Regions from separate parts of the Priestia sp. GS2 genome, predicted to be linked through region 3. Evidence: riboswitches for the same ligand, from Rfam matches in the RefSeq annotation. Region 3 holds a riboswitch; each other region holds the start of a gene.
The links. Region 3 has a riboswitch for cyclic di-AMP ahead of V2145_RS16450 (cation:dicarboxylate symporter family transporter). Riboswitches for the same ligand answer to the same signal wherever they lie in the genome.

Region 1 (7,565 bases), 2.0 Mb from region 3:
AGCTTCATTTCTTTGCCTTCAATCTTTTTGCCGACGTATTCAGGTGTGCGTCCTACCATTAGACCCGATAAAAAAACAGCGATTAATACATACATCATTACGTTAATGAACCCTGCTCCAACACCACCGTATACGGTATTAAGAAGCATATTACTTAACGCTAGCATTCCACTGATAGGTGTCAAAGTATCATGCATAGTATTGACTGCTCCTGTTTCACTAGCTGTTGTCACAATGGCATAAAGCGTTGACATTTCCACCCCAAAACGAACTTCTTTTCCTTCCAGATATCCATTTTCGCTATTCAATGTAAAATCATTAAAGGCTGGATTACCTTGCTGTTCACTGATAAGCGCTATTGATAAGAACACCACAAATAACAAACTCATTGAAGCAAACAGCATTCTACCTTCTCTTTTATTACCAATCATCCTACTATACGTAAACGGTAAAGAAACTGGTAAAAGCAGCATTAAAACAATTTGCAGCATATTGCTGAGACCATTTGGGTTTTCAAATGGATGAGCAGAGTTTACGCCGAAAAATCCGCCTCCGTTATTTCCAAACTCTTTAATTGATAGAAAAGCTGCTACGGGTCCTCTTGCAATTTCTTGCTTTTCACCTTCTAAAGTTGTTGCAGTTACTGTAGGATCTAAAGTTTGTGGTACACCTAGCAGCACAAATATAATTCCTGCCACAACTGCTACGGGTAATAATACGTGCGTGATACTTTTAATAAAGTCCGTGAAAAAGTTACCAATACTCTTACCTGTCATTCCTCTCATAAATGCAATTGCTACTGAAAGTGCACTAGCTGGAGCTGCAAACATCATAAACAAAATAGCAACCATTTGTGAGAAATATGAAAGCCCTGATTCTCCGCTGTAATGCTGAAGATTGGTATTGGTCATAAAACTAATTGCTGTATTAAACGCTAAAGCTGGATCCATGTTTTCAAGAGCACTTGGATTTAAAGGCAGCCATGCTTGTGTTCGAAACACTGTATATACGACTAAAATCATAAACGTATTAACAAACAACAATGAAATTGCATATTCCTTCCATGTTTGATCTTTAGGTTGAATTCCAATTACCTTATACAGCAATCTGTCTATTGGCATAAACATTCGACCTGCAGCATTTGGTTCATTAGAAAACACTTTTGCAATGTACACTCCGACTGGCTTAGCGACAGCCGCTACTAATAATAAAAGCAGTACTATGGTAAATAATATTGTATTCACTGAAAAACTCCTCCACTATTAAAATTCATCTGGGTTCATTAAGACATAAAGTAAATATAAGAAAATAAGTAGTGAAATCCCCAATAAAACCATGGACATTTACCGCTTCTCCTCCTTTTTTTCAAGGGTCTTTTCAGACCACTTGATAATTCCTATCATTATCAGTGATAAGCCAACTAAACTGCCGATCATTAGCACATCCATACGTACACTTCCTTACTCTTCTATTAGTAAAAATGCCGCTTTAGGACTTCTTGAATAAATAACGTACTTCACTCCTAGCAGCTGAAAAAACCGCGTTGAATAATTTGAATTCTGGGTAACCAAAATAATTGGAGCTCCAGTAGTAAGCTGAATTGTTTCAATCATCCTTGATAACCGCCCAATGTCTTCTTCCCAAATAATTACTTTATCTACCTGGGCTAAAGGCGCGATTTCATTGTTTATATTAGATAAAAAAATCACTTCTGAGTCCGTTAGCAACAAAGCATCTTCCCTCACCGACTCATTTTCCGTTAACACAACAAAGCGGTGCTGATTACGAAAAGCTGATAGCATCAAAACTTGCTCTTCTCTTTGAATACAAACGATAATTTGCTTCGTTTCCACTAGCATCCCTTCTTTTCCACAAATAAAAAACCACGGAAGAGGGAGCTCTTCCGTGGTTTTTGCACGACAAATAAGCCGTGGTAGACACGAATTTTTTACTCCCAAAACGCTTACGAGGTTAGCTGTCGGATTCGGGTTATGGAAGTAACCCTACTCTTTAAAAAAGAGACTCACCCCAAGGACGGCATCATTGCCGAACAAAGTTGGTTCCCCCGCTCTATAAAGCAGATTAAGCGAATAGTTATTTACTATTTTCGTAGAGATAAACGCTTTTCATTTTCAATAATTGAACAAAAATGCTGATGCGTTAGCTGTGCCACACAGCGATTCGCTTTCTCAAATGAATCCTGCTCATACTGAGCACGGTGTTCAATTAACTGAATCATAGGCTTAGATAGCTGCATTGGTTTACTCCTCTCCCACTGAATTTCGTTCAGGAAAAAAGTATTGTTAGCTGCTATTGTCATAGAAAACGACCACAAATGCACCTTCCTTTCCCCATACGCTTACGAAGTTAGCTGTCGGATTCGGATCTGGAAATAACCCTACTCGAAAAAGAGATTCACCCCAATAAATTGGTTCCTCCGTCCTTTGCTTACTATGCTTGAACTAGCAAAGGTTCAGCGTTCACTGGTGGAACGTTTCATGAGAGTAATCTTACTCCTGTTAAAATTTACTGTCAACACTTTTTTTTACGTATTTTTTCCATCTTTTTTATTATACAAACATAACAAAAAAGCCATGATTCAACGATAGAATCATGGCTTTTTTTTAAATGCTATTTATCTCTTTCACTAAGACAGAGATAGCGTCTGTTTTTGTCGCTTCACGCATTGTACGCTTCATTTCACTTGCTTGTTTTTGAAGAAGTTCTAATTCTTGTAAAAATGTTTCTTTTGTAATTTCCTCTTCTTCTAGAACCGTGCAGTAACCTTTCTTTTGAAAGGCTTTTGCATTCAAAATTTGATCTCCTCTACTTTGAGCTTTAGATAAAGGAATAATCATCATTGGCTTATGAAGGGCTAGAAATTCGAAAATAGCATTAGATCCTCCGCGCGTAATGACATAATCAGTTGCAGCTAATACATCAGGCAACTCTTCGTTCACATACTCCAACTGGCGGTAGCTCGGAATATTCATTAAACTCTCATCAACGTTTCCTTTTCCACACAGGTGCACAATTTGAAATTTCCTCTGAAGTTCAGGCAGCGATTCACGAACAACTTCATTGATTTTTCGCGCACCTAAGCTTCCACCCATAATTGTCAGAACCGGCTTTTTATCATAAAAACGAAGCCAACTTTGACCGTTGTTTGCTTTTCCATGAAATAATTCTCGACGAATTGGCGAGCCCACAACCTGAACTTTTTCTTTCGGGAAATAAGCAGCTGCTTCATCAAATGATGTAAAGATTTTTGTCGCAAAACGCTGAGCAATTTTGTTTGCCAGTCCCGGCGTTAAGTCACTCTCGTGAATAAATACAGGAATATTAAGGGACTTAGCCGCCATGATAACAGGTACGGTTACAAATCCACCTTTAGAGAATACAAGCGATGGCCTTAGCTTCTTTAAAATCCGTCTTGCATCTCCTACTCCCTTAACTACTCGAAAAACATCTTTTACATTTTCCATATCTACATATCGACGAAGTTTTCCACTGGAAATTGGGTAGTACGGAATATTTAAGTTTGTAATTAATTCTTTTTCAATCCCATTATGAGAGCCTACATAGTGAATATCCCACTTTTCTTTATCTAGCTCTTTCATAATAGCGATATTTGGGGTAACGTGACCAGCCGTTCCGCCACCAGTAAATACGATTACATTCTTACTCATCTTATTTCCTCTCTTTACACTGCATTTCAGTCATTTTTAATTTTCTATTCATTGAAAAATTCCTTGCCTTTATATAAAAGATACAGGCTTAACTCATCCATTATAACACCTTATATCTATATATACTGTTTAAAATATAAACGATGCGGAAATTTATGATACAATCAACATGTTTAGTTTTCAAAAAGGGCGTGGTTTTCATTAAGAACGTTAAAGGAAAAATGATTGACCAAGAAACGCGTTGTGTTCATTATCATTCCGATAAAGATATTATTGCAATAAAATTTTATTGTTGCAAAGACTACTATCCTTGTCATAAATGTCACGAAGAAACAGCAGATCACTCAGCTAAAGTTTGGCCAAAAAAGCTGTTTGATACCAAAGCCATTATATGCGGGGTATGTCATAATGAGTTAACTGTTACTGAGTACTTATCCTGTAAATCACAATGTCCAAACTGCCAAGCTCATTTTAATCCAGGTTGCAGTTTGCACACTCACCTCTATTTTGAAGTCTAATTACTCCACCATTAAGAAAAGCTGAACTAATTGTTCAGCTTTTTATAACAATTCTTCGTTAATATGAAGAACTGCTGGTAGTAATCCTGGAAACAGCTCTTCTAAATCTTCTATTCGCAACGAGTAAAAGTGCTGTGTTCCTTCAATTCTAACCTTAATAACTCCTGCTTCGCGAAGTACTTTAAAGTGATGGGATAGCGTTGATTTTGATACGTTAAGCGTCTGATAATAAGAACAATGACTCTCCTTTCTTTTCCCTAAACACTGTACGATGCGCAAGCGATTGGGATCGCTCAAAGCATGTAAGATAGAAGTTAAACGAATTTCTGATTTGGATGGTTGATATGGAATTTTCATATGTAAAAGGTATCACATTCTTATACCTCTTTTCAATGTGGGAGAACCTTCAAATCTAAATGCTTGCATGGCTACTTTTCAAGTGTTATAGTGTTGATTGTTCGATGATTTTCGAACTAACAACATCAACGTTTTAAAATACTACTAGAGACCTTTTTATTTTAGGAGGAATAAATATGATTACTATCCAAGCTTATATGAAAATTAACCCTGCAAAACGCGATGCTTTTTTAGAAGCTATTCAAACATTAATTAAACATTCTACCGAAGAAGAAGGGAATGTAAGCTATCAATTGTTTGAAGATGCATTCGAAAAAAATTCATTTGTAATGCTTGAAGAGTGGAAAGATGAAGCTTCTATTCAAGCTCATAATCAATCTACGCACTTTGTATCATTCGTCCAGTTTGCCAAAGATGGCGTGTTAGTAGCTCCTTTAGAAGCAAAAACTTCATTTTCTAAACCCGAATGACGAAAAGTACAGATTTCAATTCAATGCAAAAAGTCTAAGTGAATGATCACTTAGGCTTTTTTTCCTTTCTTTTTCCAGGTTCTATGCCTATAATAGTCATAGTCAATTATTAAGAAGGTGATTAACGGTATGATTATTTTAAACGTAATACAAGTAGGAACGTTTCTTTTATTATTCGTTGCTTTTTTATGCTTATTTTGGACAATCAGACGCCCTAAACCATGGAAAAGCATTGCGCTACTTGCTAGTTTTTTTGTTTGTTCTGCTCCTTTGCTTTATGCTTTATACGACGAATCCAAACATAACTATTTAGACGCAAACATCGGTCTTGGGTTAGCCTATATCTTCACTTGGGGATTAACCACGTTGCTTGCAGTTGTTGCACTATTTCGCACGTTTTTCCTACGCCCTCATCGCTAAAATAGCCATTATCTAGATGTACTACTTACCAGCAAAGTAGTACATCTTTTCGTATAGTTATTTTTAATTTGTATACGCTAATAGTTGAACAGTTTCCTTACATACAACTGTCTTAAGACGAAATGAGGAGTGAAAGAACATGAAACGCCTATTAGTTATACTCACTGCGATTATGCTGATTGCCATAAGTCGCACACTCGTATTTGCTGCTGAAACAAAAGAGCCTAACGAAACAGCTCCTTCAAAGAATGCTGATGTTCGCATTGTACATGCTTCTCCAGATGCGCCTGCAGTGGATATCTTCTTAGATACAAAACCCGCTGTAGAAGGTGTAAAATTTAAAGATGCTACGGACTTTTTACAAGTACCGGCTGGATCACATCAAGTAGAAGTTTATGCAGCTGGTACAAAAGGAACAAAAGAACCTGTAGTAAAAGCAACGCTTGTTGTAGAAGGTGGAAAGTCTTACACGATTGCTGCTATTAACAAAGTAAATATGTTAGAACTAAAAGCAATATCCAACAATACGGTCGGAACGCCCGATAAAGCAAACGTTCGTGTTGCTCACTTTTCACCTGATGCTCCAGCTGTTAATGTTGGACCAAAAGGAGCGGCTCCACTGTTTACAAATTTAGAATTTAAAACGGTATCTGACTACCAGGCTCTTGCTCCTGGTGCTTATGATCTAAGTGTCACAACCGCAGATGGCAAAGAAATACTTGGACTTCCAGGTACTAAAGTAGAAAGCGGTAAGAATTATACGGTTTTAGCCGTGAATACTGCAAACCAACTTGAAACCATTATTTTAGAAGATACAAAATAACTATTAAATAAGCCAGCGCATAATTGCGCTGGCTTATTATTTCGTATTCACCGACTGTAAGTTTTTAGAAGAAACATACGATTGAATATAAGCTTGCTTACCCTCTTTATATTGACTAGAATCATTCCAATAAGAAGAAGCAAGTTTATGTTTCATTTCAATATAGCCTTCCTGGAATCTTTCACTACGCTTTAACTGATCTTGGAACAGTAAGCAATCATTCCAAAACGTTGAATTAATGGCTGTTACATAAAGGTGTGCGTGCTGAATATGATTTGGTATTTGGCAATAGAAGTCATTTTGCTTTATATATTTTGGATAATGCGACAAAGAAGCCTCATCCTTCAAAGCAATAAATATATTACTTTCTTCTATATATACATATGGGCCATTTTGCAATATTTCAATGACTGATTTTAAATCTTCAGATCGTTGAACACCTATTAATACATCAATAATTGGAGAAGACAACATATTAGGGACAGCTGTACTTCCGATATGATGAACTTCAATTGAAAAGTCTTTAAGCATTGAGGTTACCTTTTCTTTTTCAAATGCATAAAGGACCGGCCATTTTGTTTCGTAATTCACAAGTTCAACCAATGGTCTCCACCTCTCTTTAGCTTTCTTTATAATTTACCATTAAATTGATTAAAAATAAATAATTTTCAAACAATTATTTTTATACAATTTTCTCTTTCAAAGATTTTATGAAAACTGATTATTTTCATTCTGAGCCATGTGGACTAAATTATTAATAAATACTCCATTTACTTGTTAATATTCGCTCATATATACTTCTTTTTTATGAAGTAAAAGTTAAAGATAAAAAAATCGCCCTTTTTATCTTCCATTTGTTTAGGACAAATTCATTATACCGCCACTGTTCGACATATAGTATCATGGATAATGTAGGTAACTTAAGAGAAATATAGTTTTACCTTGAATTTTTGGTTAAGTTGCCGATATATGCTTTGAAATCCATTTTATTTTTAAGAAAATTTAGTAGAATGCAAGGAGGAAAAAATGAATAATAAACACATGATGTATGCAGTTTGTACAACTGCTGCTCTAAGCTCTTCGGCTCTTTTCTTTAATTTAGAAGCTGAAGCTGCTCAACCAGCGACTGTGAATGCCACATCATTAAACGTGCGTGCACTTCCAAGCACAAGTGGTGCAATCGTTGGCAAACTGTATAAAGGAAACACAATTAATGTATTAACAGAACAACAAGGATGGGCAAAAATCCAACTTAACGGCAAAGACGCTTGGATATCAAGCGAATACA
Region 2 (7,565 bases), 2.3 Mb from region 3:
AAGCGATTATTTTCTACTTTTAAGACGGCTTGATCTGTAATAATTAAATCCACGCAGCGCTTAGCGGTAAGTGGCAACGAACATGATTTTACAAGCTTAGGTTCTCCATTTTTATTAGTGTGGTTCATCAATACAACCACCTTCTTAACTTTTTGGGCTAATTCCATCGCTCCTCCCATACCTGGTACTCGCTTGCCAGGTACAATCCAGTTTGCCAAGTCCCCTTGTTCACTGACTTCTAGCGCACCTAATATGGTCATATCAACATATCCTTTTCGAATCATCCCAAAAGCAATAGCGCTATCACAATATGAAGATCCTGCAAGCGTAGTAATGGGATAACCTGCTGCATTGCAGGCATTTTCATCTTCCTGCCCTTTAACTGGGGAGGGACCGATTCCAACAATTCCATTTTCAGCATGAAACATTACCGCTATCGTCGAAGGAATATAGTTAGGAATAAGTGATGGAATTCCAATACCTAGATTCACAATCATTCCATTTTCAATTTCCTGAGCAGCGCGCTTAGCAATTCGCTGTCGACTATCTATTCCCAAACCCATTTCCAATCCACCCCTTTTGACTGAACAATATAGTTTACAAAAACACCTGGAGTCATAACTGAATCAGGATCAAGTTCACCTAACGGGACAATTTCTTCCACTTCAGCAATCGTTACTTTACCAGCCATAGCTACAAGCGGGTTCGTATTACGAGCGCTTTTATCATACAGCAAATTCCCAAATTCATCTGCTTTCTTAGCGTAAACAATTGATACATCTGCTTCCAACGGCGTCTCCACTAAAAACGTTTTGTCTGATAGAGTAATCATTTGCTTTCCCACACAAATTACGTCGGTTTCAATACCCACATCAATCAATATGCCGCCGATGCCTACTCCGGCTGCTCGAATTCTCTCAACAAGCGTTCCTTGAGGAGAAAATTCTACTTCTAGTGTTCCATCTGTCATTTGTTTACCAGCAACCGGGTTGGAACCAATATGCGAAGCAATGAGCTTTTTAATTCGCTGTTCACATACAAGCTTCCCTACACCAATGTTTGGAAAACCTGCGTCATTACAAATAAGCGTTAGCTCGTTAACATCACTTTTTAACATTTCTTCGATTATAGTAGGAGCTGTACCCACTCCTCCAAATCCACCAAACATAATCGTCATACCACTTTGAACATAGTTCATGATATCTTTACTTTTAACCATTTTATGAAACTTATTTTGAAGATTATTCATTTTTCTCTTCCTCTCCCCCCAGTTCTTTTTCAATCTCAATCATCGTCACAGTTAGTAATTCCACCAGCTCATCAATTTCGTGTGACGTAATAGTATATGGAGGTGATATGATAATCCCATCCCCTTCTATCCCATCTTCTCCAGCTTGAGAGGGGTATAGCAGAAGACCTTTATCTTGAGCTTTTTGAATAATCCTAGACGTCAATTCAATCGATGAAGCAAATGAAGCTTTAGAATTTAAATTTTGAACAAGTTCTATACCTAGCAGTAATCCCTTTCCTCTAATATCTCCTATAATATTTACATGCTGTTGCAAACTCTTAAGCTTTGCATACAAATATGCGCCTTTGCTTTCAACTGCTTCTATTAAAGAGTGATCCTGGATGTAATCGAGTACAGCTAAAGCAACTGCTGAAGAGAGCGGATTTGCGCTTAGTGTATGTCCACTCATAATTAGATTAGATCCATTCAGTACGGGTGCTAGTACGTCCTTGGTAGCAACGGCGGCTGCAATTGGAGTGTATCCAGCACTTAAACCTTTACCAAGAGTCAAAAGATCGGGCTTAGCTTTCCAATGTTCATACGCAAACACCTTTCCTGTACGTCCCATTCCCGTCATTACCTCATCTACAATCCATAAAACATCGTATTTATCGCAAATCTCTCGGATTCGCTCGTAATATCCATCCGGTGGTGTAATCGCCGCTCCAGCCGCTCCAATAATAGGTTCCGTAATAAAAGCTGCAATTTGCTCACTTCCCGTACGCTTAATTACTCGTTCAAGTTCGTTTGCACATGCTAAGTTACAAGATGGGTACGTTTTTTCAAATGGACACCTATAACAATAAGGTGGCGAAACGGAAGGGTACTCCTCTAGTAAAGGCACAAACCTTTTCCTTCTACCTGCATGCCCTGACATAGACAAAGCACCAATTGTAATGCCGTGATAACTCATCCACCTTGATAATACTTTTATTTTTTGAGGCTTTCCTTTTTCCTGCCAGTGTTGAATAGCCATCTTCATTGCGGTTTCTGTTGCTTCGGTTCCACTATTAACAAAAAAAACAAATTGGAAATGATGATTGCTCAGCTCACAAAGCCGTGCTGCTAATCTTTCAGCAGGTTCACTTGTAAACTGAGAGCGATACACAAACGCAACTTTTTTTGCTTGGTCATTCATTTTATCAATAATCTCTTGAACACCATGTCCAACGTTTGCCGTCACCGCACCAGATGATGCATCTAAATATTTTTTGCCTTGTACATCATACAGATAAACTCCCATTCCGTGAGAAATCGTAGGATACCAAGCATCTAACAGTGGTTTGATTAAGTTCGATAAAGACTTATCAGTCATCGCGATTCCTCCTTATCACAAGACCTCTATTAAAGTCTATGCCCTATGAACACTGTTTTTGCTAAGTAAAAAGGATTGTTTTTACTGGAATAGAAAAAGGCTCACTCCTTACGCTTTTAACGTAAAGAGTGAGCCTTATTATCGTATCAAAAACCCTTTGTTTGTAATTTCCCAGTCATCCCCTACTGGTTAATGTTTTAAATTAAGCTCCCGCTTTTTCAGCTCTTCTTGCTTCAGATTCAGCAACAATCACTGCACATGCAGCATCCCCTGTAATGTTAACCGATGTACGAATCATATCAAGCAAGCGGTCAATACCGATAATTAATGCAATACCTTCTACTGGTAAGCCAACTGCTGAAAGTACCATCGCTAACATGATAAGTCCAACACCTGGAACTCCAGCTGTTCCAATACTTGCAAGAACGGCTGTTACCACAACTGTAATTAGTGCACTGAATGATAAGTCAACTCCGTAAACCTGAGCAATGAAAACAGTTGCTACCCCTTGCATAATTGCTGTTCCATCCATATTAATTGTCGCACCTAACGGCTGAACAAAACTACTGATGGACTCAGGTACACGAAGATTTTTCTGAGCTACGTTCATTGCAATTGGCAACGTGGCATTACTACTTGACGTACTAAAACCAACCGTCATAGCTGGTGAGAATCCTTTAAAGAATTCGATTGGATTACGTTTTGCTAAGAGCGCTACAGAGCCACCGTACGTTAAGATAGCGTGAACAAATAGCGCGAGCACAACTACTGACATGTAAAGCCCCATTGCTTTAATTGCTCCCCACCCTTGGCTACCAACCGCCGTTGCGATTAAACCAAACGTACCATATGGAGCAAACTTCATTACTAAGTTTACAAGGTACATCATAAGCTCGTTACCCTGATCAATAATGTTGTAAAGTCCTTTCGCTTTGTTACCTAGCATCGTAATTCCGAACCCAATAAAGATTGAGAATACGATGATTTGAAGCATGTTTCCTTCAGTCATTGCTAGAACTGGATTCGTCGGAATCATGTTTAGCAACGTTTCACCTACAGGAGGTGCTTCTTGTGCTTCAAAAGATGCGTTTTCTGTGTCAAATGTTCCAACTGTACCAGGTTTAATAATAAATGCTAGTATAATAGCGATTGTAATAGCAATTGTTGTCGTAATTAAAAAGTAACCAATTGTTTTACCACCGATGCGGCCAAGTTTCTTCGGATCTCCCAAACCTGCAACGCCAAGTACAATTGAGAAAAATACAATTGGCACAACAAGCATTTTAATAAGGCTTAAAAAGATTTGTCCAAGCGGCGTAAATAAATATTTATCTAGCGTTGTAAACGTCCCTGGTGAAAACGTATTTAATAAGACCCCTACAACAGCACCAATAATTAGTGCAATGATAATCTTTGTTGATAGTTTCATTGATGAACCCCCTCATATAAACAAATTATATTATTAATTTAATAACTACCAAGAATAAAAGATTGAATATTCCAAAAAGAATAATCACTTTAAATTTATATTATTTTTGAAATTTTCAGAATAGAACGAGCTCCAGCTGCTTTTTTTAAAATTATCGAAAAAAGTGTACAAAAAAAACCATGAGAGCCCTCTCTGGTTTTCAAACCTTCCATGTACTCTCCCACAAAATGCTGACGAGGTTAGCTGTCGGATTCGGGTATGTGAGTTACCCTACTTAACTATCAAGTTAAGATTCACCCCTAGTGCTTGTCCGCACAAATTTGGGTCCCCCGCTTTCTTTCAAATCTGAAATTAAGCAACTGTTATTTTGATGTAATAGTTTTGCACTGCAATAACTTACTTCTTTATTAAAATTCATTTCCTATCACTTTGTCAAGATAATATACAAAAAAAATTCAAAACGCTGTCGATTTTTTTATTTATATGTCATATTTCCTCACACTTAATGTGCGTTTTATATTCATTTTATGTTCGCTATAAGCCAAAGTTTTCTTTTCCAAACAACATTTCAACTTAAAATAGCACCTCATACCAATAACAACTAACAAATTGTATAGTCATACTAAACAAAATACCAAAAAGCCATTTTATAACATTTAAAATAGTATAATTAATATTCATATTTATTTATTTTTATTCATTAATTGTAAGCATTATCATTTTTATTTTCATATTTTATACTGATTTACTGTATATCCTTAAACCTCTCCCTCTAAATTTCACCAACAGTGAGTTTAGCTAGTTTAAACTTTATTTTTTCGCAACCCCCTCAAAAATTACATTTTTTTCTAAAAACTATTTCAATCTCCCTACTCTTTTTGATAAACTATAAAGAACAATATATTGATTTTTATATCATAGAGGAGAGCTCTAACCATGTTTACCGTCTTAATTGTAGAGGATGATCAAAAAATTGCTTCTTTATTAAAAGAGCAGCTTGAAAAATATAATTTACACGTACATATCGTTACATCATTTACGGATGTACTTGATGATTTTCAAAAGCACCAGCCTAACCTTGTCTTATTGGACGTGAATTTACCAAAATATGATGGATTTTACTGGTGCAGACAAATTCGCACTCTCTCCACTTGCCCTATTATTTTCATCTCAGCACGTGATGGAAAAATGGACCAAGTAATGGCATTAGAAAGTGGAGCCGATGATTATTTAACCAAACCTTTTGACTACGACGTAGCTATTGCCAAGGTAAACAGCCAACTACGACGCGCATATGGCTCTTATGCACCTACGAATCAAGAACGAATTATAGAGCATGCTGGTTTAACTTTATATCCTGAAAGGCTACTATTACGCTACAAAAGCAAAGAAATTGAACTTAGCCAAACAGAAAGCAAGCTCATTGAAACATTATTAGTTAAAGCAGAAAGAGTTGTGAGCAGAGATCGATTGCTTGAGAAAATTTGGGACGACCAGCTCTTTGTTGATGACAATACTTTAAATGTCTATATGACGCGTACGCGTAAAAAACTAGCGGATGTTGGTATTGAAAAGGCAATTGAAACGATTAGAGGTACAGGCTATATACTGCGAATTCAAGAGGCGAATAAATCATGAAGCTGTTTTTTAAAGAACATCTTCCACTTACATTTTTTTATCTTATGCAATTGGGTTTAGTATGCACAATTTTTGCTTTAGATGGCTTTCGAGATGTTTTTACTATTCTTTACGCTATTTTGATCAGCACAGTTATCTATATCACTTACCTCTGTTATCGCTATTACACAAACAAAACATTTTATAAGCACCTTTCAAGTCCATTACATAAGTTAGAAGACAGCGTATTATCTAAGGAAGACTCTCCGCTTTCAGAAGCGTTAAAAGAACTTTTCGAGAGTCAATTTCGAAGCTTTCATAATGAAATGTATCACTATCAAAATAAACTTAATCAACATATGACATTTATGAATCAGTGGGTTCATCAAATGAAAACCCCTGTATCCGTTATTCATCTGATGATTCAAAACGAAGACGAACCTATCTTTCTGAGCATTCAAGATGAAATGGATCGAATTCAAAAAGGGTTAGAGACTGTACTGTATACGTCGAGACTGAATGACTTCAATCATGATTTCCAAGCAGAGAGTGTTTCCCTACATAACGTTATAACAAGGCTTATTTCAAGTTACAAACGTTTTTTTATTCGCAATAAGGTATTTCCAACAGTTGATATTTCACCTCAACTCATCGTAGCTTCTGACGAAAAGTGGATTAACTTTGCTTGTTCACAGCTTATCACTAATGCCGTCCGCTATTCTGCTGGAATTAATCAAAACATCACTATTTCAGCATTTGAAAGAGGAAGACAGGTCATATTAGAAGTAAAAGATCAAGGAATAGGTATTCCATCACAAGATCTAAAACGTGTGTTTGACCCCTATTTCACCGGCGAAAACGGCCGAAAATATCAAGAATCCACGGGGATGGGACTCTATCTCGTAAAAGAAATTTGCAAACAGCTCCACCACCAGGTAGAGCTTGAATCAAAAGTGGGGCAAGGGACTACCATACGCTTAATTTTCCAACAAAATATTGCTCGTAACTAAGAAGGCTAATGTATAAATTAGCCTTCTCTTGCTTTCTTACAGAAGTGTAAGATTTCTGTAAGCTTACCACATAGCACACTCGGTTAATTTTCAATAAGATAAGAGTATAGATAAAAACAAATATTTACAAAGGAGTTTGACTATGCCTATTTTACAAGTCAATAACTTAACAAAAGTATATGAAGGAAACGTTTCTTACAAGGCGTTAGAAGGCGTTAATTTTTCAATTGAAAAAGGAGAATTTGTTGGCATTATGGGACCATCTGGAAGCGGAAAAACAACTCTGCTAAATATGGTTTCTACCATTGATTCACCTACAGCTGGAGAAGTACTTATTAATAACCGCAACCCTCATCAACTTAAGAAAAAAGAGATTGCACTTTTTAGAAGACGTGAGCTTGGGTTTGTCTTCCAGTACTTTAATTTATTAGATACATTAACTGTTGAAGAAAATATTATCTTGCCACTCGCTTTAGATAAAGTAAAAAGTTCAGAAATGGCTAAGCGAGTAGCTTCTATTACTAGCAAACTTGGCATTGAACATATTTTAAAGAAACGTACGTACGAAATTTCAGGAGGGCAAATGCAACGAGCAGCCATCGCTCGAGCGATTATTCACCATCCACAGCTGATTTTAGCTGATGAACCAACAGGGAACTTAGACTCCAAAGCATCTAAAGATGTGATGGAAACTCTGCAACATTTAAATGAACAAGAAAATGCAACGATGATGATGGTTACTCATGATGCGCACGCAGCTAGTTATTGTAATCGTGTAATTTTCATTAAAGACGGACAACTTTATAACGAAATTTATTGCGGGAATAACCGCCAAGCTTTTTATCAACAAATTATTGATATGCTATCAGTTTTAGGAGGAGACGCACATGAGCTTTCGACAAC
Region 3 (7,565 bases):
TTTACTTGGACTAAATCGTAAAAGCGAGCAATACGCACAGATAACAAATCGTTTAAAGCTTTCTCAAGTTATCGTTGGTTTGCTTCCAGCTGCTGTACTAGGTTTTTTATTTGAAGATTTTATTGATGAGTATTTATTTTCATTAAAAACTGTATTAGTAAGCTTAATTGCAGGAGCCATCTTAATGATTATTGCGGACCGCTTTGCTTCAAGAATTCCAAAAACTGAAACAGTAGATCAAATGACTTATCGTCAAGCAATTGGTGTTGGATTATTTCAATGTATTGCTCTATGGCCAGGGTTTTCACGCTCTGGTGCTACGATTTCAGGTGGGGTACTTTTGGGTATGAGCCACCGAGCAGCTTCTGACTTTACTTTTATTATGGCTGTTCCTATTATGGCAGGAGCTAGTGGGTTATCATTAATTAAAAATTGGCAGTATTTCACAATTGATGCATTGCCTTTTTTCATTGCTGGCTTTATTAGTGCTTTCATCGTAGCACTTGTTTCAATTCGCTTTTTCTTAAAATTAATTAATCGAATAAAATTGGTACCTTTTGCTATTTATCGTATTGTATTAGCAGTTGCTATTTATCTTGTATTCTTTTAAGTATTATGAGAAGAGGCTATGATACCAAAGCGTATGACAAATCCGAGGCAATGAGAGTTAACTCTCATTGCCTCGGATTTTTTGTTAATCAGGAAAATAAGTTTAAAAAAGTAGTGGCAACAATATGTCCTTTCAACGTAACTTATTTAGAATAGTCATGATTCTCCCTTGAGAAGGAATTATTTCGTAATGTCCTAGCTGTTGTTTATATTTTGGTATTTATATAGTTAAAAAGTTTCGAGTCATAAAAATAAATTGACAAGCTTTCAAAAAACAGATAAATTATTCTTATTGAAAAATATTAATTTAGTATAATATTTTAGAAAAATAAATATTTTAGTAAGCTTAATCTATTTTAGAGCGGGGGAACCACAAATTTGGTATGTCATATACCTTGGGGTGAATCTTTCCTTAGCGGAAGGTAGGGTACTCTCAAACCCGAATCCGACAGTTAACCTCGTTTGCTTGTTGAGAGAAAGAAAACTGTCTTTTTGTTGACCATTCTTTCTTTAAGAATGGTCTTTTCTTAATTTTCAGAAAAAATAAAATCGCTTTACAACAGAGAGGAGAGCACATATGAAAAAATTGCGGTTTGGCATGGCAACACAAATTTTTGTTGGTTTAATTTTAGGTATTTTAGTTGGTGTTATTTGGTTTAATGATCCAAGAGTAGCAACGTACTTACAACCTCTGGGCGACTTATTCTTACGCCTGATTAAAATGATTGTTATTCCAATTGTTATTTCAAGCTTAATTGTTGGTATTGCTGGTGCTGGTAATGGTAAGCAAGTTGGTCGATTAGGCGCTAAAACAATCGTTTATTTTGAAGTTATTACAACATTTGCAATTATCATAGGCGTGTTGTTGGCTAATGCTTTTCAACCAGGTGTGGGAGTAGATATTGAATCTGCACAAAAGACGGATATTAATCAGTACGTAGAGACAAGCGAAGAACAAAGTGAAAAAACTGTTGCAGAAACGTTCCTTCATATTGTTCCTACGAACTTTTTCCAATCACTAGTAGAAGGTGACATGTTAGCAATTATTTTCTTCTCCGTACTGTTTGGATTAGGAGTGGCAGCAATAGGAGAACGTGGAAAGCCGGTTTTAAATTTCTTTGATGGTGTTTCACATGCGATGTTCCATGTTGTTAATATGGTGATGAAAGTTGCTCCTATCGGGGTCTTTGCTCTAATTGGTGTAACTGTTTCTAAGTTTGGTTTAGAATCATTAATGTCGCTAGCGAAACTTGTTATTCTAGTTCACGCTGGTTTACTATTCTTCTTAATTGTGGTTTTAGGAGCGGTTGCGAAATGGGCTGGCGTAAATATCTTTACATTAATGCGTTATTTAAAAGATGAATTACTGTTAGCATATAGTACATCAAGTTCAGAAACGGTATTACCTCGTATTATGGGCAAATTAGAAAAAATGGGATGTCCAAAAGCTATTGTATCGTTTGTCATCCCAATTGGTTATACGTTTAACTTAGATGGATCTGTGCTGTATCAAGCAATTGCCGCTATTTTCTTGGCACAGGTTTATGGAATTGACTTAACAATTGTGGAACAGCTAACGCTAATCTTAGTGCTTATGATTACTTCAAAAGGGATGGCAGCCGTTCCAGGAACATCATTTGTTGTATTATTAGCAACGTTAGGTACGATTGGAATTCCGGCAGAAGGTCTGGCATTCATCGCTGGTGTGGATCGAATTATGGATATGGCTCGTACCGTTGTAAACTTAATGGGTAACACAATTGCAGGAATTGTTATGTCTAAGTCTGAAGGCAAGTACAATCCTATAAAAGCTAATGAAGTGATGAAAGAGGCGAAAGCGGCTAAAGTAGCTAGCTAATGCAGCTTGTAATCTCGTAATAATGCTTAATGCATAAGGCTACTTACTGGTTCTATTTTTATGAACAGGTAAGTAGCTTTTTTGATAATTTTTTGATTAGTTCTTTATTAATAAAGAAATTAAACCTATAATTATAATATGTAACAACAGGTATGTTTTTAAATAAACAAGCTGAGCCTGCTCTAGTATAGGGCATGTGAGTGAATTTAGGAAGAAAGCGTGGGAGGCATTTACATATGTGGAAGAAGCGCATAGCAATTATTGTATCAATTATTGCAGCTTGTTTTTTAATTCCTTATAGCTTACCAATTGTCTTTGCTTTGTTAACGGCAATTGTTCTAGAAGGCCTTATTCAAAAGTTGCAGCACTCTTTGAAGTTTAATCGAATCTATGCTGTATTAGTAGCGTTTTTATTATATGTTGTATCCATAACATTGATTGGTTTCTTTATTATTCGTACAATTGTAACGCAAGTAGTAGCTCTCTCAAAAGTCACGCCTTCTTTTGTAAAAGAGCTTTACGAAACGACAATTTATCCTAATATTATTAAGTGGAAATATTATTCAAATGCTCTTCCTACAGAAGTCATTTCATCTATTGAAAATGCAATTGAAAGCACTATTAATTCGTTGGATACACTATTAAAGGGAACCGTTGAGTTAATTATTAGCTTTGCTGCAACAGTTCCAGGCTTCTTGTTGGAATTTCTAATTTATTTAGTTGCTTTAGTGTTCATTAGTTTAGAGTTACCAAATATTAAAGAGAAAATAAAATCGTTCTTAACAGATGAAACGAAATATAAAACAAAAATTGTTATTACGCAGCTGATGCAAGCTGGTGTTGGATTTATTAAAGCTCAGATTGTATTGAGTCTTTTAACATTTGTGATGGCTTATGTTGGGCTATGGTTATTAAATGTACCATACACAGCTTTATTGAGCCTGTTAATTGTTATTGTTGATATTCTACCAATCTTAGGAACAGGTTCTGTTCTAGTCCCATGGGGAATATTTGCTTTAACTCAAGGTCAAGATTCACTGGCAATCGGCCTATTTATTTTATTTGGAGTCATTACGGTTGTTCGACGAGTTGTAGAGCCGAAAGTATTCTCAACAAATATGGGAATTTCTCCTTTAGCTGCGTTAATCAGCTTATATATAGGATTTAAACTATTAGGGTTTATTGGACTGTTCCTAGGTCCAGCACTTGTCATCTTATATGATGCGCTTCGGAAAGTTGGAGTCATCCAAATTAACTTTAAAATTTAGGCACTAGCTATCTAGTGTCTATTTTTATTGAAACTTTTTAGAGAAGAAATCGTAAATTACTTAGACTGACAGCATTCGTTCTTTTTTTACTTTTCAATTACAGGGGATTAATATACAATTATGACTTGTGAAGCTTTAAAATATCACGTTTTGTCATAGAGTAATCAGTTAACTGAGGAGGAAGTCGTTTGTTAGAAACAGTTGTTTTGTCATTAGTAGAAGCGCTTAAGCAGCTTTCATATTTCGGGGTTATCTTAGCGCTAACGTTTGAATTTGTCCCAGCAGAGCTTGTTTTGCCACTTGTGGGATATTGGGTATATCAAGGTGATATGAACCTTTATTTAGCTATTTTAGCAGGAACAATTGGAGGAGTGTTTGGACCATTAACGCTTTACGCTCTTGGTCGCTATGGCGGACGTCCTCTTGTTTTAAAATATGGAAAGTACTTTCTAGTGAAAGAGAAGGAAATCGATGCAGCTGATCGGTTCTTTGATAAATATGGAGCAGGAGTAGCTTTCTTTGGACGCTTTATTCCTGGCGTACGTACAGCTATCTCGCTTCCTTGTGGAATGGCAAAAATGAACGTTTGGCAGTTCTCAATTTATACGTTTGTAGCGATGCTGCCAATTACGGCTCTTTACGTGTATCTTGGTTATAAGTTAGGTCCGAAATGGGAAGATGTTGGACCGATTGTTTCTCAATATATGCAACCGATTGGAATTGGTCTGTTAATTATCATCGTTGTGTTTTTTATATTTAAATATGTGAAAAAGAAGCAAAAGGCATAAGAAGAATGAAAGCGTCCAGTACATTATTTGTCTGGGCGCTTTATATAGAAAGGGGAATGTGTGTGGAGACACGGGAACAGCTAGCAAAGGAGCTAAAAAAGGTTGAAAAGTGGGAAAAAAGTCAAAAAGGCTTGTTTTTTTGGGAGAAGCTGCTTCGCTTACCCTTTGCGGCTCTTGATAAAGTAACCCCTAAATTTATTCATGCAAAAATAGAAAAGCTCCTTGATGAAGTTGCTAAATACATTGATAATGGTGGACAATATTTAGCAAATACGTCCGCTACGTTAGAAAAGGCATCTAAGCGCTTAGAAGAAAAAGAGTTAACATTAACAGACATTCAGCAGCTATCTATTCAAGAGATGGATGAATTAGCAAATGCTTTTGTAGCAACACGTCAAAAAAATGCTCAAATCCAAGGCGCTACAACAGGCATCGGTGGTATTTTCACTTTGGCTATTGATGTTCCATTTGTCTTAGGTTTAACACTTAAAACTCTGCAAGAGGTTGCTGTTGCTTATGGTTATGATCCAACAAAGCAAGAAGAACGCGTCTTTATGGTAAAGTGTATGCAATTCTCATCTTCTGATATTGTTGGTAAACAAGCAATTTTAGAAGAATTGGCAGAAGGTAAACGTGCACAAAGCTTATCGCAGCTTCAAGGTTGGAGAGAGGTATTTACAACTTATCGAGACAACTGGGGATGGAAAAAGCTTTTTCAAATGATTCCTATAGCAGGTATGATTTTCGGTGCTTATGTGAATAAGCAGGCGATTGGAGACATTGGAGAAATAGGGACTATGCTTTATCGTAAACGCCGCATCTTAGAACGATTAGAGCAAGAAAAGAATTTACAAGAGTCATAATAAGACATTTCCTGCGAAATAACATTATTTCTAGGGAAATATGTCGACAAAGAAGCACCCTTGTTTTATAGAAAGGATGCTTCTTTGTTTATACAATACCGAAGAATGTGTAAAGTGCAATGATTACAAAAACTGCTAACGTCTTAATAATTGTAATAGCGAAAATATCTCGATACGCTTGACGATGCGTTAAGCCAGTTACTGCAAGAAGCGTAATAACAGCACCGTTATGTGGAAGTGTATCCATACCACCTGATGCCATTGAAATAACGCGGTGCATTACTTCAGGTGGTATATTGAATTGATTGATTGCTGCTAAGTATTTTTCAGACATAGCGCTTAAAGCAATGCCCATTCCTCCTGATGCAGATCCTGTTATACCAGCCAATGTTGTTGTTGTTACAGCACCGTTAACAAGTGGATTTGTAAATGTCTCAGAAATTCCTTTACTAATAACACCGAACCCTGGAAGAGCAGCAATAACGCCTCCAAAACCATATTCAGCACCTGTGTTCATGGAAGCTAACAACGCGCCGCTGATACTTGTATTAAGACCTGCTTGAAAGTTTACTTTTACTTTTTTCCAATCATATAGCAGTGTGGCAATAATTCCTACTACTAGAGCCATTTGAACCGACCAAATAGCAAGTACAGATGAAAGCTCAACTTTTCCAAAGGATTCAAGACCAATGGCAGCAAAATCAAAACCATTTGGATACCAAACAGGCAGAGCCATTGTAAATACTTTATTCATAACTCCTACTAGAATTAGAGGTACAAACGCTAGGATTTGACGAGACATGGTTGGTTTTTCATTTTTCGTACTTGTTTCTTCTTCTCCTATTGTTATATCATTTTCTAACTTCTCAGCCGCAGCTGCGGTTTCGTGGCCAAAGCCATAATAACCTTCACCAGCAGCTTCTGCTTTTTTACGGCGACCTTCTAAATATTTTAGCCCAACAAACAAAACAAAGATAGCGCCAATGATACCTAGCATTGGTGCAGCATAAATATCTGTTTTAAAGAAAGTAGTTGGAATAACGTTTTGAATTTGTGGAGTACCTGGCAAAGCATCCATTGTAAAAGTGAAAGCACCTAATGCAATGGTTCCTGGAATAAGTCTTTTAGGAATGTTTGCTTCTCGAAATAGATTAGCTGCAAATGGATAAATAGCAAACACAACAACAAATAAGCTAACTCCACTATAGGTTAAAATTGCTCCCATAATGACAATGGCTAAAATTGCTCGTTTTGCACCAACAACTTGTACAATTGTTTTAGCAATGGTTTCAGCCAATCCTGACATTTCAACGACTTTACCAAAAATCGCACCTAATAAGAAAACTGGAAAATATAGCTTAATAAACCCTACCATTTTTTCCATGAAAATATTTGAGAAAAAAGGCAACACGTAACTTGGCTCAGTTAGTACAACAGCAAAAAGTGCACAGATTGGCGCAAATAGAATAACTGAAAATCCACGATATGCGACAAACATTAAAAGACTAAGTGATAAAAGGATAATAACTAGTTCCATTTCAAATCCCCCCTATAGCGTTCTTTACTTTATCGAACCAATATAATCCTCCTTTTTACACGAAAAAATGTAAGCGTTTACTTAAATAAGTATAATTGCAAGATTCGTGCCAACTTCTAAAAATTAGACAAAGCCAAACAAAATCGGGATTCTTGAATAGAAATATGGAGAAATGTAATTGGTATTTCCGTAAAAACGGAATAAAAAAGAGTGTTACTTCCAAAAATCCGGAAAAATCCGTTTTTCCGGAATAAAAGCAATTGCATAAGGAGAGTTTGGTATAATAGGTAATAGAAGTGTGTACATAGGAGGAAAGATGGTGGCTCATAAAAATCGAATTCCTGATAAATGGTTTGAAGAGATTTTAAATGTAGCAACAGAATGGATTGTTGTAGTAAATGTTCAGGGGAAAATCCTTTATATAAATAAAGCTTACTGTGAGTTTTTACATACGACAGTTGAACAAGCAATTGGACGTTCTGTTCAAGAAGTAATTGAAAACTCGAGAATGCATATTGTTACTCAAACGGGTCAAGCAGAAGTAGCTAGCATTCATTTTATTAAAGGGAATGAAATGATTGCAAACAGATATCCTTTATATGTAGACAATGAATTGGTTGGAGCTGTAGGAACGGTAATGTT
Region 4 (7,565 bases), 2.2 Mb from region 3:
TTTAGCTGGAAAACGTGGTGTGCCAGTTATCCTCACAGATGCAGACAAGTTGCCAGCGGGCACAGCTGATATTTTAAGCGGCTATAAGGATTTTACAGTACTAGGTTCTACTCGCGTAGTAAACGATTCTGTAGTTAATGAGCTAGAAGAAATTGCAAATAAATAAACAACAAAGCCGTGGCGAAAACGTCACGGCTTTGCTTGTAAAACTGGAATGCGAATAGTAAAAGAAACACCTTTATCTAAATTTTGTACGGAGATTGTCGCATTATGCATAGTAACAATCCGTTTTACAATACTAAGCCCGATGCCAAATTCTCCTTTTGAACCTTTTTCAAACGGTTCAAAAATTGTAGATAGTACGTTCTCTTCGATAGGAGGTCCGTCATTGGCAATGCAACACTCTACAACGTCCATCTCTTCATAGAAACTTTTGTGAACAGAGATAGAAATAGATGAATCAGCGTATCTAATCTGGTTTTCTAAAATGTTCTCAATAACTTTGGTCCATTGCTCTTTATCACCGTCAATAGTCACTCTATCATCCCTAATATCCCACTGGATTTCAGTACGACTCCACCGTAGCCTATCAACTACCTCGCCGATAAGTTCTGACAAAGTAAACGGCTCATGATTGACAGGGTGAGCAGATAAGTAATCTAGCTTTGTTAAATATAGTAAGTCACGGATTTTCTTTTCCAATTTCAGTGATTCATCTTCAATGACTTGAACGGTATTGGATAAATCCCCTTTTGGATAAATACCATCTTGTATCGATTGAGCGTAGCTTCTAATGACCATTACAGGCGTTTTCAAATCATGTGAGATATTTTGAAGAAGAGTTTGTTGTGCTTCTTCTTTCCGAATGAGTCGTTGTCGCATTTGTTCTATAGAAGAACCCAATTTTCCAATTTCATCCGTACGATCTAACGTTACAGGCTCGTGCCATTCTTGCTCTGCAATTCGCTTAACATGCTTCTCAAGTGATACAAGAGGGCGACTTAAATATTTTGCGAGCCAAATAGAAGGAATCCAGCTTAGAAGGAAAACAATGGACATTACGACTAATAGCTGTTTAAATAAAGCGGAAGCTAAAGCATTTCGATACGTATCCCATGAAAACGATAGTAAAAATGCCGGCTGGTCGTTAATGATTACTTTACTAACCACATAAAATAAAGTTCGATTACCTAAGTCTTTTTCATACCGTTCGACAGCTGATTCTTGATTTTGAGCTAGATGCTGTGCATGTCTTAAAAAATCTTGAGGTAGAACACGCGATGATAGGTAGGAAATATCGACATTTTCAGGTAATAAAATGTGGTCTACCGTACGGTTTCGTAAAGACGGTCCATCTTCATCATTGCTAAAATAATATTCACCAGACCGGCTAGGTAACCCGTATTCTTTTAAAATATGCTGTTCATTTTCAATACTTGTATAAATTTCATCCGTAAAGAATTGTCTAAGTGCGCTTGGAAACAACGTAGCTAACAAAAGTGAGATAACTAGTAATATGCCTGAGATGACAAGCCAAATTTGAAAAGCAAGAGATCGATTTTTCATGTGCTCATCATCCGATAACCATATCCATAAATTGTTTCAATTCGAGCGTGTGGGAGCTTTTTCCGAACTCTGCGTACTAAATCATCCACAACTCGGTCTGAACCGAAATAATCCTCACCCCAAATAGAGTTTAATAACTGCTCGCGTGAAAATGCTTGACCTATGTCTTTAGATAATGTGACAAGAAAATCAAATTCTTTTGACGTTAAATCAATAGGCTCATTGTTTTCATATACAGTTCGTGTATGAAGGTCTAACGTATAGGGACCGATAGCAATTGTTGATTCGTATTTTTGTTTTTGACCATATACAAGATTTAAAAGCTTTTGAACACGAATAACAAGCTCGCGAGGCAGGAAAGGCTTAGACAAGTAGTCATCGCTTCCCATTTCTAGCCCTAACACTCGATCAATATCTGCGTCTCTAGCAGAAATAAAAATCACGGGAATATGAGGGGTAGCGGACTTAATTTCACGGATGAGTTGATAACCATCGATATCAGGAAGCATGATATCTAAAACCCAAAGGCTAGGAGGGGTATGAATCATTGCCTTGGCATCTGTTCCATTTGAAAATGAAGTAACAGACCAACCTTCTTTTTGTAAATAAAGGGTTAAAACTTCATTTAAGTTTTGTTCATCTTCGACTAAGTAAATTGTAAAGCTCACTTTATACACACTCCTCTTTCTATTCAAAGCTATTATACTATGTGTTTGGAAGCAGAAAAAAATTTTTCACAATTTCCCATATTCTTTTGATACTTATCCCAAAATTTTGTTTTATAGTGTACATAACGAAAAAACATAATTGAATATAAAGGAGCTAACCATATGGAACCAAGAGACTTTAATCAAAATCACAATGATGATGAATATAACAGTCATTCTAACAATGAGCAAACACAGAATCAATACAATGAGGAATACGATAAAGCACGAAGTATGAGACAAGACTACTCGTCTTATCGTTCTGAGAATGGAAGAGAAGAAAAATCTAAAAAAAGGTTTTTACCATTTCTTGCATCGTCCATCGCAGGTGCTGTGTTAGGTGGAGGAATTGTGTTATATAGTGCACCTCACCTAGGGTTCATCAATGATGAAAGCCAAACCGATACTGCATCCACTTCAACAAGTGCTGCAACTACAGCTGCGACCAAAACCATTAGCACTAATGTAAGTCAAGGTGACCTAGTATCCGTTGTAGATAAAGTTTCACCGGCCGTAGTAGGTGTAAATAACATTCAAGAGCGAACCAATCCTTTTTCAGGAGATACGCAAACAGCAGAATCTGGAACAGGTTCAGGCGTCATCTTTAAGAAAGATAATAACAAAGCATATGTTGTAACAAACAATCACGTAATAGAAGGATCAAGTAAAGTTGAAGTTACGTTATCAAACGGAAAAAAAGAGGATGCCAAAATTGTAGGTGCGGATCCGCTCACTGATTTAGCTGTTTTAGAGATGGAAGCTAAAAACGTAGAAGCGGTAGCGGAGTTTGGTGATTCTACTTCACTTGTTGCCGGAGAACCGGTACTTGCAATTGGAAACCCTCTTGGTGAGCAGTTCTCAAGAACAGTTACACAGGGGATTGTGAGCGGCACGGAGCGAACGGTAAACATTACAACATCAGCTGGAGAATGGAACTTGGATGTTATTCAAACAGATGCAGCTATTAACCCAGGAAATAGCGGTGGAGCATTAATTAATGCTGCCGGTCAAGTAATTGGTATTAATAGTTTAAAGATTGCTGAAGACGGTGTAGAAGGTATTGGGTTTGCTATTCCAACTGCAGATGTTCAACCGATTATTGATAAGCTAATGAAAGACGGCAAAATTAATCGACCATATATGGGAGTTGGCCTGCAGGATGTAGCGGGTTTATCAGCTGCAATTAAAGAAAATGAGCTGGGCTTAACAGAAGATACTTCTGACGGTGTTGTGATTACAACAGTTGAACCTTTTTCAGCTGCTTCAGAAGCTGGCTTGCAATCAAAAGACATCATCGTAGGGATAGATGGTAAAGAAGTAAAAACATCCAGTGATTTACGCAAGTATTTATACACGGAGCGTGCAATTGGAGATAAAGTAAAGCTTGACGTTTACAGAAACGGAAAAAAAATAAACCTTTCACTAACGTTGAAGCAACAAGGCAACGATGAATGATGTACACAGCACGGCAGCTATTTCTATTTTTAATCGCTGCCTTGTTGATTACTGGGTGTGTAAATGCTTCAGAAGAAGTGGTTTTTCCAACACTAAACAATGAACAGCCGTCTAATAAGGTGGTCGCTATATACAGAGGTGACTCTATTACAAATGGTGAATTTCAAGAGTTTTTAGCCGTACAAGGTTTTCTAAACCCGGATGCTCCGGTAAACGATTCTTCTTATCGAAAAGATGCTCTATATCAGCTTATTGTTGATAAGTATGTAGGAGAAAAAGCTATGGATACTGATTGGGTAAATCAACAGTCAGAACAGCTGTGGAATGAAATTGAAAGTTCCTATAGTCAAAAAATTAGAGAGAAAGCCTATGAAGAGTTAGGCATTACGGAAGCAAGCGTAAAAAAACACATTAAAGCTCATTATCAATCCAAACAATTTTTTCGAGACAAAGTATCCGAAGAAGATGTAAACGATTATTTTGACAAAGCAGAATATAGCGCTGAATTTAAAACAGTTGAAGAAGCGAAAGAGCCAATTTTGCAAAAGCTTGTGCAAAAAGCTATCAATAGCTATATTCAGGATGAATTAAAGAGACAGGTTAAGCGCATTGAAGTCTCCTAATTCACCTTTTATATAGATTACTGAGGCTGGGACGTAGACATTTCAGCTACTCTAGAAAAGTTATGATTTGTATGCGAGAAGGAATCTTTCCTTATGCCCAAGCCTCATCCTATTCGTTCTTTTCATTGATGAAGCCCCCTTTTATCGTGATAGAGCAACGTGAATGAAGTGGAAAAAAATAGAAATAGACAAGTGGTTTTACAACTGATAAAATAAGAGTGTAAAACTTTCATTATTCGGAAAATTCATCGTCCTTTCACCTTTTGGTTGAAAGGCATTTTTTTGTTTACTTCCTGTAAAAGGATACAGAAGATAAAATGGATAGTAACTATTCATATTCCTCAAACGTGATGATAGCATCACGTTTTTTTGTAGTTAAATGTTAATGTTGAGCTTTATGAAAAGACGTGATGATTTGAAGTAAGCCATAGTTTAACTCATTTTTCTTTTAAAAGGCAGTCGATAAAATTAGGTTGGATTTCAACTTGTGAAATCCCTACATGAGACAAAGTATGTGCAAAAGGGGTAACTTCATCAATAAAAGACTCAAGTTCCTTAAGGCTAGGCAGCTGTAGTTTTGTAATAAAGCAAGCTTTTCCAGCTATCCTTTCACAAAACAAGGCGTATGGGTAAGTAGCGATAAACTTTTTAAAACGGTTATATTCTCCGTTTTTAATTGTAACCTCAACAAAACAAGAAATAGGAAGTCCTAATTTTTCACAGTTGATATTGACAGAATACCCGCTAATAATACCAACGTGTTCGAGGTGACGAACCCGTTCAGCGACGGACGGAGCCGATAAATTGACTAGTTTGGACAGCTCTCTCATAGAAAGTCGAGCGTTATTGGTTAACTCTTTTAAAATATGTAAATCAATGCGATCAATGTTCATAAGCTTCTATCATCTTTTCCGTTTTTATATTCTATTATAGTGAAAAAAGATAAAAAATTCTTCTTTTTTTCTTCTTATTTTAAGAGAGATTTTATTATTTAAAAAAGTATTGACATACCAAAAATGTGGGAGTAATATAAGGTGAAATCTTAAGTAATAACTTATTTTTCCATTTAAAGTAAGAAATCAACATAATACAATCGCTGAATCCTAATAGGAGCGGAGGAACCAATTTTGCACGTTTTGTGCTCGGGGTGAATCCTTTAGAGGTAGGGTTACTCTCATGACCCGAATCCGACAGCTAACTTCGTAAGCGTTTTGAGGGGGAGATGTAATGTGTAGAAAAACACAGGATCCTTCCTGTGTTTTTTTGTGCGTAAATTATTCGTTCAAATAAGTAAGATACTAAAAAAAGAGCACAATAAAAAAGAGAGAAACCGGAACAAGAAAGGATAGTTTGAAATGAAGAAGCAATTTGCGGTATTAGGATTAGGGCGTTTTGGCGGCAGCCTTGTAGAAGAATTCGTCAATCTAGATGTGGATGTTCTAGCTATTGACCGCAATCAAGAAGTCGTAAATAAGTACACAAATACAGCCACCTATGCGGTGCAGGCGAATGGTATAGATGAAGCAAGTCTCAAAAGTCTTGGAATTCGAAATGTTGATCATGCAATTGTATCATTTGGAGACGATATTGAAGCGAGTGTATTGGTAACAATGTTATTGAAAGATATGGGTGTGAAGCAGGTTTGGGTAAAAGCAGTAAATTCATACCATCAAAAAGTACTTGAAAAAATTGGAGCCGATAAGGTTATTCATCCTGAGCGAGATATGGCTAAGCGAATTGCGCACCACGTAGTTTCTGAAAAGATTATTGATTACATTGAACTTTCAAAGGACTATAGTATTGTGGAAATAATGGCTTCAAAAAAGATTCATAATAAAACACTATTTGATCTAAACATCCGTTCAAAGTATGGGTGTAATATTATTGGGTTTCAACGTGAAAACGGTGAAATGGTAATTTCTCCAACAGCTCATGAGATTATTCATGAAGGTGACATGCTCATTGTTATTGGACACAATCGAGATATTAATCGCTTTGAGGAAGAAGGCGTATAATCAATGAGTTTAGCCAGAAGTATTAAGCTAACGCCCCCCCAATTGTTAACATCAATCTTTGGGGGTGGAATTATTATTGGTGCACTACTTTTAATGCTTCCGTTTTCTACAACAGAACCAATCTCCTGGGTAGATGCTTTGTTTACATCTACTTCAGCCATGACGGTAACAGGGTTAGCGGTTGTAGATACAGGAACGCGCTTTACGGTATTTGGGCAGGTAATTATTATGCTTCTAATACAAGTGGGTGGATTAGGGATTATGTCGTTTGCTGTGCTAATCTTTATTATGCTTGGAAAAAAAATTGGTTATAAAGAACGAATGGTAGTCCAGCAAGCTTTAAATCAAACCAATATTGGCGGCGTCATTTTGCTAGTAAAGCGCCTTTTTATTTTCTCTTTTCTCATTGAATTAATTGCACTGATCTTTTTAGCAATTCGGTGGGTACCAGAGTTCGGATGGGGAAAAGGACTGTTTTTTAGCTTGTTCCATTCAATATCAGCATTTAATAACGCTGGATTTGGTCTTTTATCGGATAGTTTAATGCAATACGTTGGCGATCCACTTATTAATATTACAATTTCATTCTTGTTTATTATTGGAGGTATAGGGTTTACAGTACTTGCTGACGTGTGGGTGAAAAAATCTTATAAAAAGTTAAGCCTCCATTCAAAGTTAATGATCATTGGAACATTCGTCATTAATATCGTTGCTATGCTGTTTATTTTTTTCTTAGAATACGGTAATGCCAAAACATTGGGAAGCTTAGCTCTTGGTGATAAAATTTGGGCCTCCTATTTTCAGGCTGTTACTACCAGAACTGCTGGATTTAATTCTATTGACATAGCTAACTTGACGGATTCAACAGCCTTTTTAATGATCATTTTAATGTTTATTGGGGCGGGAAGTGCGTCTACTGGTGGAGGAATAAAGTTAACGACATTTATTGTGATAACTTTCGCAGTCATTTCCTTTATTCGAGGGCGTGAAGATATTGTACTACTAAAGCGTCGATTAAGTGAGCTGTATGTATTAAAAGCGTTAGCTATTTCGACGATTTCCATTATGTTTGTGTTCCTGGCTATATTTGCATTAAATATCTCTGAGCCTAATATTCCTTTTTTAAAGCTAATGTTTGAAGTGGTGTCAGCGTTTGGTACAGTTGGGTTATCTATGGGAGCAACGCCAGAGTTATCATA

Region 1: it holds a riboswitch for cyclic di-AMP, as region 3 does, so the genes downstream of both, V2145_RS06635 (hypothetical protein) here and V2145_RS16450 (cation:dicarboxylate symporter family transporter) in region 3, are expected to answer to the same signal.
Region 2: it holds a riboswitch for cyclic di-AMP, as region 3 does, so the genes downstream of both, V2145_RS04820 (dicarboxylate/amino acid:cation symporter) here and V2145_RS16450 (cation:dicarboxylate symporter family transporter) in region 3, are expected to answer to the same signal.
Region 4: it holds a riboswitch for cyclic di-AMP, as region 3 does, so the genes downstream of both, V2145_RS05335 (potassium channel family protein) here and V2145_RS16450 (cation:dicarboxylate symporter family transporter) in region 3, are expected to answer to the same signal.

What each region holds. Positions count from the first base shown of each region.
Region 1 is NZ_JAZGJX010000001.1:1,271,519-1,279,083, reverse strand. It holds gene kdpA (potassium-transporting ATPase subunit KdpA) at 1-1,235, opposite strand, end outside; gene V2145_RS21430 (potassium-transporting ATPase subunit F) at 1,263-1,337, opposite strand; gene V2145_RS06635 (hypothetical protein) at 1,461-1,853, opposite strand; cyclic di-AMP (ydaO/yuaA leader) riboswitch at 1,947-2,099, opposite strand; gene V2145_RS06630 (hypothetical protein) at 2,102-2,257, opposite strand; cyclic di-AMP (ydaO/yuaA leader) riboswitch at 2,341-2,489, opposite strand; gene V2145_RS06625 (undecaprenyldiphospho-muramoylpentapeptide beta-N-acetylglucosaminyltransferase) at 2,625-3,689, opposite strand; gene V2145_RS06620 (CHY zinc finger protein) at 3,845-4,207, shown strand; gene V2145_RS06615 (ArsR/SmtB family transcription factor) at 4,250-4,564, opposite strand; gene V2145_RS06610 (putative quinol monooxygenase) at 4,741-5,034, shown strand; gene V2145_RS06605 (hypothetical protein) at 5,164-5,454, shown strand; gene V2145_RS06600 (DUF4397 domain-containing protein) at 5,594-6,277, shown strand; gene V2145_RS06595 (GrpB family protein) at 6,314-6,880, opposite strand; gene V2145_RS06590 (SH3 domain-containing protein) at 7,304-7,565, shown strand, end outside.
Region 2 is NZ_JAZGJX010000001.1:937,687-945,251, reverse strand. It holds gene V2145_RS04835 (3-oxoacid CoA-transferase subunit B) at 1-563, opposite strand, end outside; gene V2145_RS04830 (CoA transferase subunit A) at 548-1,249, opposite strand; gene V2145_RS04825 (aspartate aminotransferase family protein) at 1,242-2,606, opposite strand; gene V2145_RS04820 (dicarboxylate/amino acid:cation symporter) at 2,809-4,035, opposite strand; cyclic di-AMP (ydaO/yuaA leader) riboswitch at 4,248-4,403, opposite strand; gene V2145_RS04815 (response regulator transcription factor) at 4,972-5,673, shown strand; gene V2145_RS04810 (sensor histidine kinase) at 5,670-6,662, shown strand; gene V2145_RS04805 (ABC transporter ATP-binding protein) at 6,805-7,565, shown strand, end outside; gene V2145_RS04800 (ABC transporter permease) at 7,550-7,565, shown strand, end outside.
Region 3 is NZ_JAZGJX010000001.1:3,243,238-3,250,802, reverse strand. It holds gene V2145_RS16455 (undecaprenyl-diphosphate phosphatase) at 1-610, shown strand, start outside; cyclic di-AMP (ydaO/yuaA leader) riboswitch at 943-1,090, shown strand; gene V2145_RS16450 (cation:dicarboxylate symporter family transporter) at 1,187-2,467, shown strand; gene ytvI (sporulation integral membrane protein YtvI) at 2,704-3,735, shown strand; gene V2145_RS16440 (DedA family protein) at 3,924-4,523, shown strand; gene V2145_RS16435 (EcsC family protein) at 4,586-5,386, shown strand; gene V2145_RS16430 (GntP family permease) at 5,475-6,923, opposite strand; gene V2145_RS16425 (sigma-54 interaction domain-containing protein) at 7,240-7,565, shown strand, end outside.
Region 4 is NZ_JAZGJX010000001.1:1,034,035-1,041,599, forward strand. It holds gene V2145_RS05305 (SpoIID/LytB domain-containing protein) at 1-166, shown strand, start outside; gene V2145_RS05310 (sensor histidine kinase) at 190-1,566, opposite strand; gene V2145_RS05315 (response regulator transcription factor) at 1,563-2,234, opposite strand; gene V2145_RS05320 (S1C family serine protease) at 2,508-3,728, shown strand; gene V2145_RS05325 (hypothetical protein) at 3,725-4,351, shown strand; gene V2145_RS05330 (Lrp/AsnC family transcriptional regulator) at 4,789-5,244, opposite strand; cyclic di-AMP (ydaO/yuaA leader) riboswitch at 5,436-5,575, shown strand; gene V2145_RS05335 (potassium channel family protein) at 5,707-6,366, shown strand; gene V2145_RS05340 (TrkH family potassium uptake protein) at 6,370-7,565, shown strand, end outside.